Regions from separate parts of the Mesorhizobium sp. WSM4898 genome, predicted to be linked through region 2. Evidence: riboswitches for the same ligand, from Rfam matches in the RefSeq annotation. Region 2 holds a riboswitch; each other region holds the start of a gene.
What was found. A riboswitch is a leader RNA that binds a small molecule or an ion and turns the genes downstream of it on or off. The one in region 2 is predicted to bind thiamine pyrophosphate.
Positions count from the first base shown of each region.

Region 1: linked by a shared signal. The riboswitch ahead of thiC (phosphomethylpyrimidine synthase ThiC) and the one ahead of thiC (phosphomethylpyrimidine synthase ThiC) in region 2 are both predicted to bind thiamine pyrophosphate.
Region 3: linked by a shared signal. The riboswitch ahead of thiB (thiamine ABC transporter substrate binding subunit) and the one ahead of thiC (phosphomethylpyrimidine synthase ThiC) in region 2 are both predicted to bind thiamine pyrophosphate.

Region 1 covers NZ_JARTVQ010000017.1:28,638-31,910, reverse strand. The annotation lists gene P9228_RS30260 (metallophosphoesterase) at 1-50, opposite strand, end outside; gene P9228_RS30255 (hypothetical protein) at 542-805, shown strand; TPP riboswitch at 1,123-1,239, shown strand; gene thiC (phosphomethylpyrimidine synthase ThiC) at 1,343-3,178, shown strand; gene thiO (glycine oxidase ThiO) at 3,175-3,273, shown strand, end outside.
Region 2 covers NZ_JARTVQ010000002.1:778,175-781,447, forward strand. The annotation lists gene P9228_RS11175 (beta-galactosidase) at 1-1,371, shown strand, start outside; TPP riboswitch at 1,653-1,765, shown strand; gene thiC (phosphomethylpyrimidine synthase ThiC) at 1,877-3,273, shown strand, end outside.
Region 3 covers NZ_JARTVQ010000011.1:92,761-96,033, reverse strand. The annotation lists gene thiP (thiamine/thiamine pyrophosphate ABC transporter permease) at 1-564, opposite strand, end outside; gene thiB (thiamine ABC transporter substrate binding subunit) at 781-1,788, opposite strand; TPP riboswitch at 1,831-1,944, opposite strand; gene P9228_RS28160 (thiamine diphosphokinase) at 2,086-2,730, shown strand; gene P9228_RS28155 (ABC-F family ATP-binding cassette domain-containing protein) at 2,732-3,273, shown strand, end outside.

The DNA of each region.
Region 1 (3,273 bases), on a different contig from region 2:
CAGTCCGGATAGTGAATATCGCCTACTTGAAGGATTCGCACCCGCCGCATAACTCGCCCCCCTGCCGAGAGCCATAGACTAATCCGTTCGCTTTTGCCAAGCGCGAACGATCATCCGCAGTGTCCTTAACGAGGTAGCCTGCACTTTTCGAGAATTGCCACGGCGGCTATTTTTCGGCTGTGAAGCACACGAGACCCGTGACGTGAGACCCAGTTGCTCAATGCCCAGTTGCTCAATGAGCTTTCTTACGAATAAGGGAGAATTTCCGCGGCCGGACTATCTCTGAGCGAGCGTGCATGACTGCCAACGGAAGGTCTTGCACGCACCCTTGCGATCTTGAGCAATGGTCGCCATGACTTTCTTCTTGCAGGCTTTTGAGTGGCCCAGCCTGCGATCACCAGACCCCACCGATTCTAAAGAGCGTGGCAGATGGGATAGTCGAGGTTGCCCGTGCACAGTCACGCTCAGGGCTTGCGCCGCCCAGAGGACACGCTGAAAAGGCAGATTGGGGCGCAAGCACGCCATTCACGAGAGGTTCGACATGAAGACCATGCAAGAAAAAGACATTCCGGCATTCGTACAAGCAGTTGTGGACGCCGGCTGCAAAATTTGCGCGATTGGCAACTTGGGATACGTCTTTGGCGATGCTGATTTCACGCCAGCGCAACGGAGGGCCGTCGAGCCACAGCTGCGTAGGATTGCTGAAATCTACGGCGAACGCGATCATCTCATGAACGAGATAGCTGTATATCTGCGGTCGATCGGACGCCATGTCGAGGTTGAGCCGAAGACAGGTATTTCCTGATGGCCGTGATCGCGAGAAGCCGTCTTCCAACCTCTGAATCCTAAAGGAGGTGACCCCCAAGGCCGTTCGTCACCTTCGACCAGAATAACCACATCCGTGACCGCCTGAGCTACTTGGTCGATACGCGCACATGGCCAATACAGTTTCTCCATCCTTCACGAAGCGAATGAGGCTTTGGCCATTCAGCCCCGGTCTACGGGGCGTGACTTGTCCCCGATGCATGCGCGAGCTCTCCGCCCGGCTGGCCGCCGGTCGTCGCCACCGGCCGAAGGCGCCCGAATGCGCTTGACAAGATAGCGTCAGCCCGTTCAACCTAAGGCATTCACCAGGGGAGTCCCGGCAAGGGGCTGAGATACTGCTGGCTTTCGCGGCGCAGTGACCCGTTGAACCTGATCCAGTTCATACTGGCGTAGGGACGGTGCAAGCGCTTTGCGGGAGTTTACGCCCGAGGTCCTGTTGCAGCAGGTCTACAGAAGCGTCTTTTCATCCTTCCGGCACAGAACTGGGTCTCCAATGCATGAGCAAAGGAGCCTCACGATGAATGCCCTCACCCCCGCCGTATCGACGGGACCACTGCCCGCCTCGCGGAAAATCCACAAGCCCGGCGTCCTCTACCCGCAGATCAGGGTGCCGATGCGCGAGATTTCCGTCCATCCGACGGCCGGCGAACCGCCCGTCACCGTCTACGATCCGTCCGGCCCCTACACCGATCCATCAGTCGAAACCAGCATCGAAAAAGGCCTTGCCCGGCTTCGCCACGAATGGGTCACGGCGCGTGGCGATGTCGAAGCCTATGACGGCCGCCACGTCCGGCCGGAAGACAATGGATTCGCCACCGGCGAGCGCCTGACACCGGAATTTCCGATACGCAATCGGCCGCTCAAGGCCAAGCAGGGCAAGGCGGTGACCCAACTTGCCTATGCGCGCGCCGGCATCATCACGCCAGAAATGGAGTTCGTAGCCATCCGCGAGAATCTCGGCCGCGAGGTGATGCGCGGCAAGCTGCAACGCGACGGCGAAGCCTTCGGCGCGGCGATCCCAGATTTCGTCACACCCGAATTCGTGCGCGACGAGGTGGCGCGCGGGCGCGCAATCATTCCCGCCAACATCAATCATCCCGAGAGCGAGCCGATGATCATCGGTCGCAATTTTCTGGTCAAGATCAACGCCAACATCGGTAACTCGGCTGTCACATCGTCGATGGCCGAAGAGGTCGAAAAAATGGTCTGGGCTATCCGCTGGGGCGCGGACACGGTGATGGACCTGTCGACCGGCCGCAACATCCACAACATCCGCGACTGGATCGTGCGCAATGCGCCGGTGCCGATCGGTACGGTGCCGCTCTATCAGGCGCTGGAAAAGGTCAACGGCATCGCCGAGGATCTGAACTGGGAGGTCTACCGCGACACGCTGATCGAGCAGGCCGAGCAAGGCGTCGACTATTTCACCATCCACGCCGGCGTGCGGCTGCACTACATCCCGCTGACCGTCGACCGGGTCACGGGCATCGTCTCGCGCGGCGGCTCGATCATGGCCAAATGGTGCCTGCACCATCACCGGGAGAGCTTCCTCTACGAGCATTTCGAGGAGATCTGCGACATCGCCAGAGCCTATGACGTCTCCTTCTCGCTCGGCGACGGCCTTCGTCCCGGTTCAATCGCCGATGCGAACGACGCGGCGCAATTCGCCGAACTGGAAACACTTGGAGAACTCACCAAGATTGCCTGGGCAAAGGACTGCCAGGTGATGATCGAAGGCCCGGGCCATGTCCCCATGCACAAGATCAAGCAGAACATGGACAAGCAGCTCGCAGTGTGCGGTGAGGCGCCGTTCTACACGTTGGGGCCGCTGACGACCGACATCGCGCCGGGCTATGACCACATCACCTCAGGGATAGGTGCCGCCATGATAGGCTGGTTCGGCACCGCAATGCTTTGCTACGTCACGCCGAAAGAGCATCTCGGCCTTCCCGACCGCAACGACGTCAAGATTGGCGTGATCACCTACAAGATAGCCGCCCATGCAGCCGATCTGGCGAAGGGCCATCCGGCAGCGAAAACCAGGGATGATGCCCTTTCGCGCGCGCGCTTCGAGTTCCGCTGGGAGGACCAGTTCAACCTGTCGCTCGACCCCGAAACCGCACGGTCCTTCCACGACCAGACCTTGCCCAAGGAGGCGCACAAGCTGGCACATTTTTGTTCGATGTGCGGGCCGAAATTCTGCTCCATGCGCATTTCCCACGACATCCGTGCCGAGGCCCAGAAGGAAGGCATGGCGGCAATGGCGGCAAAATACCGGGAGGGCGGCGATCTCTACATGCAGGCGGACGAGACTGGCGTACCGGTCGTGCCAGAGGCTCCCAAACCATCATGAGGGTGCTCGTCAAAGGGGCCGGCGTTGCCGGCCTCACCGTCGCTTTCGAACTCGCCGCCCGCGGCGCGACGGTCACCGTCGCCGAGATGCGGCAT
Region 2 (3,273 bases):
TGGTTCATCTTCCACAATCTTGGCCAGCTTGCCGACATCGACTTCCGCGGTCAGTTCGGACAGGACCTCGATTTCATCGGCTTCGACATCTATCCGATGCTCTATGACGAGATGCGCCGAACCGGCGGGCATGCGGCGACCCAGGCCCTCCATCTCGACATATGCCGCGCCTATTCCGGCAACTTCATCGTTCCGGAGCAGGCCTCAGGCTTCGGCAGCCAGCCCGGCTTCTCGACGATGACGCCGGAGCCCGGCGAGATGCGTCGCATGGCCATGACCTCGGTGGCGCGCGGCGCCGACGGTGTCATGTTCTTTCGTTGGCGTCCCGCGCATTTCGGCGCCGAGATCTACTGGATGGGCGTCATCGATCACGACGACGTGCCGCGCCGCCGCTATGACGAGGCAGGCCGCTTCTTCCATGAGATCGCCGCCGCGAAGGAGCAGATTCTTGGCACCGCAGTGCGCATGGACCTCGGCATCGCCGGCGCGGACTTCGACAACCAGGAGGCTCACAAGACCTATCCGATCGGCCTCCCCAGTCCGCTCGAAGACGCGACGCTGCTTCATCGCCACTGCTATCAGAACGGCATTGCATGCGGGTTCATTCATCCCGAAGACGATCTTTCGCGGCTCAAGGCGCTCTACGTCCCGCATTGGGTGATGTGGAAGGATGAATGGAACGAGGCTGTTGAAACATTCGTCCGCAACGGCGGTACGCTGATCCTATCGGCATTGAGCGGGACGAGGGACGAGAACAACCACATCATTCGCGAGCAGGCGCCCGGCAAGGCCCTTGCAGCCCTGAGCGGCGTCAGGGTGGCGGAGTTCGGCCGCGTCGTTCCCGAAGGCGGCAGCGGCCTGTTTCCGCTGTTTCGTCCGGCTCCGATGGGCGCCTATGCACCGCCGCCGCTCCCGGCCTCGTCCGCGGAACGCAAATACCTGTTCACCCTTGGCAATGAAGAATTCCAGGCTGCGCATTTGTACGAGGTGCTTGATGTAGCGCCTGACACCGAGGTGCTCGGCATCTGGTCGAACCGCTTCGCCGCCGGCTCTCCGGCAATTACCGCCCGCAAGGTTGGGCAAGGTCGGGTTGTCTATGTCGGCACGTATCTCACGCCGCAACTGACGGAGAAGCTTGTCGATGTCGTGCTGGCCAAAGCCGGTATAGCGCCTTTGCTGCCCGACCTGCCTGCCGGGGTGGAGGTCTCTGTCAGGGAAGCCGACGACCGCCGGCTGATGTTCGTGCTGAACACCACGGAAGTCGCCGTGATCGTAACCAACGTCCCAAAGGGCCTCGACCTGCTGACGGGCAAGGCCGTTGAAGGAACGCTGCAACTCGACCCTTACGGCTGCGCAATAATTCGGTCCTGAACAAATCGAACCAGCGTCCGTAGACGCCGAACAGATGCTCTTCGAGGCGAAAAATGCGTTCTTCAATCCGCCGCCACAAGGGATCGCAAAAGCGTTTCCTTGGCGGATGACAAGTGGGCCCCGACTGCCAGCTCGACGCGCGCAAGGTCGTGGCTCAATGGGCGTCGATGTAAGAGTTGCTCGATCAAAGCTGCGTGGCTGCGCCCCTTCTCGTCGCTTGTTCGAGGCTGGAGAAGTCATGAAGTCGAGTTGACAGGATAGCGTCGCATCGTCCAACCTAGGCGCCTCACCAGGGGAGTCCCGGCAAGGGGCTGAGATACTGCTAATAGCGCGCAGTGACCCGTTGAACCTGATCCAGTTCATACTGGCGTAGGGACGGTGCGAGGTTTCGCGGGTCGGCAATCCGGCTTCGGCATTCGGGCAGTGCCCGCATCCTAAGCGAAGCGTCACTTCCTCCTCATCGCGTGGACTGGGTCTCCGTGCACTCGAGCAAGGAGGCTCACTCATGGATGCCCACACCCCGACCGTCACCGTCGGCGAATTGCCCGCTTCGAAGAAGGTCCACAAACCCGGTCAGCTCCACCCGGAGCTGCGGGTGCCGATGCGCGAGATCTCGGTCCACCCGAGCGCCGGCGAGCCGCCGGTCACGGTCTATGACTCGTCCGGTCCCTACACGGACACCGCGATGAAAACCGACATCGAGCGTGGCTTGCCACGGCTGCGCGAGGCATGGATCGAGGCGCGCAGAGACGTGGAGCGCTACGAGGGCCGCACGATCAAGCCGGAAGACAACGGCTTCGTCTCAGCCGATCGCCTGACGCCGGAATTCCCGGTTCGCAACAGACCGTTGCGCGCGGCCGGCGGCCGCGCCGTCACACAGCTCGCCTATGCGCGCGCCGGCATCATCACGCCTGAGATGGAGTTCGTCGCCATCCGCGAGAACCTCGGCCGTGAGCAGTTGCGTTCGAAAGTTCAACGTGATGGCGAAAGCTTCGGCGCCGCGATCCCCGACTTCGTCACGCCGGAATTCGTGCGCGACGAGGTGGCGCGCGGCCGCGCCATCATCCCGTCCAACATCAACCACCCGGAAAGCGAGCCGATGATCATCGGCCGCAATTTCCTGGTCAAGATCAACGCCAATATCGGCAACTCCGCCGTCACCTCGTCGATGGCCGAAGAGGTCGAGAAGATGGTGTGGGCGATCCGCTGGGGCGCCGATACGGTGATGGACCTCTCGACCGGGCGCAACATCCACAACATCCGCGAATGGATCGTGCGCAATTCGCCGGTGCCGATCGGCACCGTGCCGATCTACCAGGCGCTGGAGAAGGTCGGCGGCGTCGCCGAGGAACTGACCTGGGAGGTGTTCCGCGACACCCTCATCGAGCAGGCCGAGCAGGGCGTGGACTATTTCACGATCCATGCCGGCGTGCGCCTGCCCTATATCCCGCTGACCGTCGACCGCGTCACCGGCATCGTGTCGCGCGGCGGCTCGATCATGGCCAAGTGGTGCCTGCATCACCACCAGGAGAGTTTTCTCTACGAGCATTTCGAGGAGATCTGCGACATCGCCCGGGCCTATGACGTGGCGTTCTCGCTCGGCGACGGCCTTCGCCCCGGCTCGATCGCCGATGCCAATGACGCGGCCCAGTTCGCCGAGCTGGAAACGCTCGGAGAGCTCACCAAGATCGCCTGGTCCAAGGACTGCCAGGTGATGATCGAGGGCCCCGGCCACGTGCCGATGCACAAGATCAAGCAAAACATGGACAAGCAGCTCGCGGTCTGTGGCGAAGCGCCGTTCTACACGCTTGGACCGCTCACCACCGACATCGCGCCCGGCTATGACCACATCACATCGGGCATCGGTGCGGCGATGATCGGCTGGTTCGGAACGGCGATGCT
Region 3 (3,273 bases), on a different contig from region 2:
TTCGATCAGCCGGAAGGCCGACCGAGCGTCCATACCGAGCTGGCTCGCCAGCCGCCACTGGTCGGCCGGCACGGTGCCGAGCGCCTCGAGGAACAGCCGCGTGGCCAATGGCAGGTTGAAGAAGACATGCGCGACCAGGATGCCGGAAAGGCCGTAAATGCCCGGCCATTCCCCACCGCCGAACGTGCCGAGGATGCCGGCAAAATAACCGGCACGGCCGTAGAGCGCCAACACGCCGAGCGCGGCGACGATGGCCGGCAGCGCCAGCGGCACCGTGAACAACTGCAGGATCAGGCGACGTCCGGGAAAGTTCGTTTGCCTGGACAGGGCGCGGCCGACGAACACTGCCGGCAAGACCGAAAGCAATGTCGACAGCAGCGCCTGCCAAAGCGTGAAGCGGGCGACGCGGAGCAGATAGCTGTCGAAGGCCGCGGCAGCGCTGGACGGACCGCTCGCGCCTTCGAGGATCAGGCCGGCGAAGGCGCCGCCGATGAGCAAAGTGATGGCGACAAGGGCGATGATGCCGGCGGTGATGCGAGGGTCAGGGCGCGGCGTGGATTGCACGCTGCACCACGTTGGCTCGAGCTAGCGAACGCCACGTTCCGTCGCACCCCCCTCTGTCCTGCCGGACATCTCCCACTCTAGGAGGGAGATTGGCAGCTTTGCCGCTCTTCCTACACCGTCGGCGGCTAGCGAAATCACCGATGACCGCGAATTTCCCCCTTTGCGGGGGAGATGGCCGGCCGGACAGAGGGGGGTGCTCAAGCGCCATCCTGCGTCCTACTTGCTCATCGCCGCCAGCCATTCATCCACCCAGGCCTTGCGGTTGGCCGCCACCTCGTCCGGGCTGAACAGCAGGGTTTTGGTCGGCTTCACCAGCTTTTCGAAGGCCGGGTTGAGCGGCTTGTCGGTCTTGCCGGCCGGGAACATCCAGTTGGTCTCCGGGATGATGTCCTGGAACTTGGGCCCGGTCATGAAGGCTATGAATTTTTCCGCCAGCGGGTTCTTCGCGCCGGTTTTGGTGATGCCGGCGACCTCGATCTGCAGATATTCGCCCTCCTCGAAGGACGCCGCCTGATAGCGCTCGGTGTTCTCGGCCACCATGTGGTAGGCCGGCGAGGTGGTATAGGAGAGAACCATCGGCGCCTCGCCCTTGGTGAACAGACCATAGGCCTCGCTCCAGCCCGGCGTCACGGTCAGCACCTTCGGCTTCAGCTTGGCCCAGGCTTCCGGCGCCTTGTCGCCATAGACCGACTTGACCCACAGCAGCAGCCCGAGGCCCGGCGTCGAAGTGCGCGGATCCTGGATGATGATCTTGTCGGGGCCGGCGCCCTCGACCAGTTCCTTCAAGCTCTTCGGCGGCGTCTTCAGCTTTTCGGTGTCGTAGACGACGGCGAAATAGCCGTAGTCGAAAGGCACGAAAGTGTCGTCTTTCCAGCCGCCGGGCACATTCAAATCGGCCACCGCGCCATGCCGCGCGAATAGGCCGCTCGCCTTGGCATCCGCGGTCAGGTTGGTATCAAGGCCGAGCACGACATCAGCCTTGGTGCCGGCGCCCTCCAGCTTGACGCGGTTGAGCAGTGCCACGCCGTCGGCAACCGAGACGAATTCAAGATCGCAGCCGCATTCGGCCTCGAATTCCTTCCTCACCGCGGGCCCGGGACCCCAGTCGGCGGTGAAGCTTTCGTAGGTGTAGACGGTAAGCTTGTCTTTAGCCTCGGCAGGTCCGCCTGCCAAAAGCGAAACAAGGCCGACTGCAAGAACAAGGTTGGACAATAGCGAGCGCATCGGCGCCTCCTTCGTTCGCGTTAAAGGAATTGAGGCGTCGGATGGTCCGAAACGTCTAATCCCTCCGCCGGTACAAACCGGATCAGGTTCAGCGGGTTGGCTTTGTGCCTCTCAGCCGGTTCGCAAAATCAGCGTCCGGCACCCCGTTAGAGCATTTCGAGACATAGGCCCGGCCGATGCGGCGCGCAAGCGGAAGTTTCCTGGGCATCCATCAGGGTTCACCGCGGTAGCGAAGTGCGATTCCGTTTGGACGCGCCCGCTTCCGTTTCGTTGGCCGGGCTGGTAAGGGCGACGGCCATGGGCACATTCACCATCCTGCTTGGCGGCGATCTCGTCCGCACGCCTCGGCTCGATCGCCAGATCGAAGGCTCCCGCATCATCGCCGCCGATGCCGGTATCGGCCATGCCGATATGCTTGGCCTGCTGCCGGAGCTCTGGGTCGGAGATTTCGACTCGGTGCCGGCGAGCCTGCCGGAGAATCTGGCCGCCGTGCCGCGCAAGATTTTCCCGACCGAGAAGGATATGACCGACGGCGAGCTCGCCATTGCCGCGGCGCTGGCGCGCGGCGCCACCAGCCTGGTGCTGGCCGGCGCCTTCGGCGGCAAGCGCGCCGATCATGCCTTTCTGCATTTGGCTCTAAGCGTGCGGCTGGCCGAGGCGGGCACGACCGTGCTGCTGACCAGCGGCGCCCAGGAGGGCGTGCCCATCCTGCCGGGCAAAGCCGGCTTCGACTACGCCGAGGGCACGCTGTTCTCGGTGCTCGGCTTCTCCGACCTCGCCGGCCTGACGGTCTCAGGCGCCAAATGGCCGCTGGACGGTGTCGAGGTGGCGTTCGGCTCATCGCTTACCATATCAAATGAGATCAAGGATCGGCTCGAGATCGCGCTCGAGCGTGGCCGGGCGCTGCTGCTCGCCCACCCCTATCCTCTTCCCGAAAGCTGACATGGCCCCGCCTCTTCTCAATCTGGATGGCATAAAACTGACTTTTGGCGGCACGCCGCTGCTCGACGGCGCGGCACTGAGCGCCTCCGCCGGCGAGAAGATCGCGCTTGTAGGCCGCAACGGTTCGGGCAAGTCGACGCTGCTCAAGATCGTCGCGGGGCTGATCGAACCGCAGGACGGCGAAGTATTCCGCCAGCCCTCGGCAACGGTGCGCTACCTGCCGCAAATGCCCGATATGGATGGCTTCGCCAGCGTGCGCGCCTATGTCGAAGCCGGCCTCGGGCCGGCCGACGACCCGCATCGCGCCACTTATCTGATGGAGCATCTCGGCCTGACCGGCGAGGAGCGGCCGAACGACCTTTCCGGCGGCGAGGCGCGCCGCGCAGCACTCGCCCGCGTCATGGCGCCGGAGCCCGATATCCTGCTCCTCGACGAGCCGACCAATCATCTCGACCTGTCGGTCATCGAATGGCTGGAAGAAGAGCTTGCCCGCACCTCGTCGGCCGTGATCCTGATCTCGCACGACCGCCGCTTTCTCGAGCG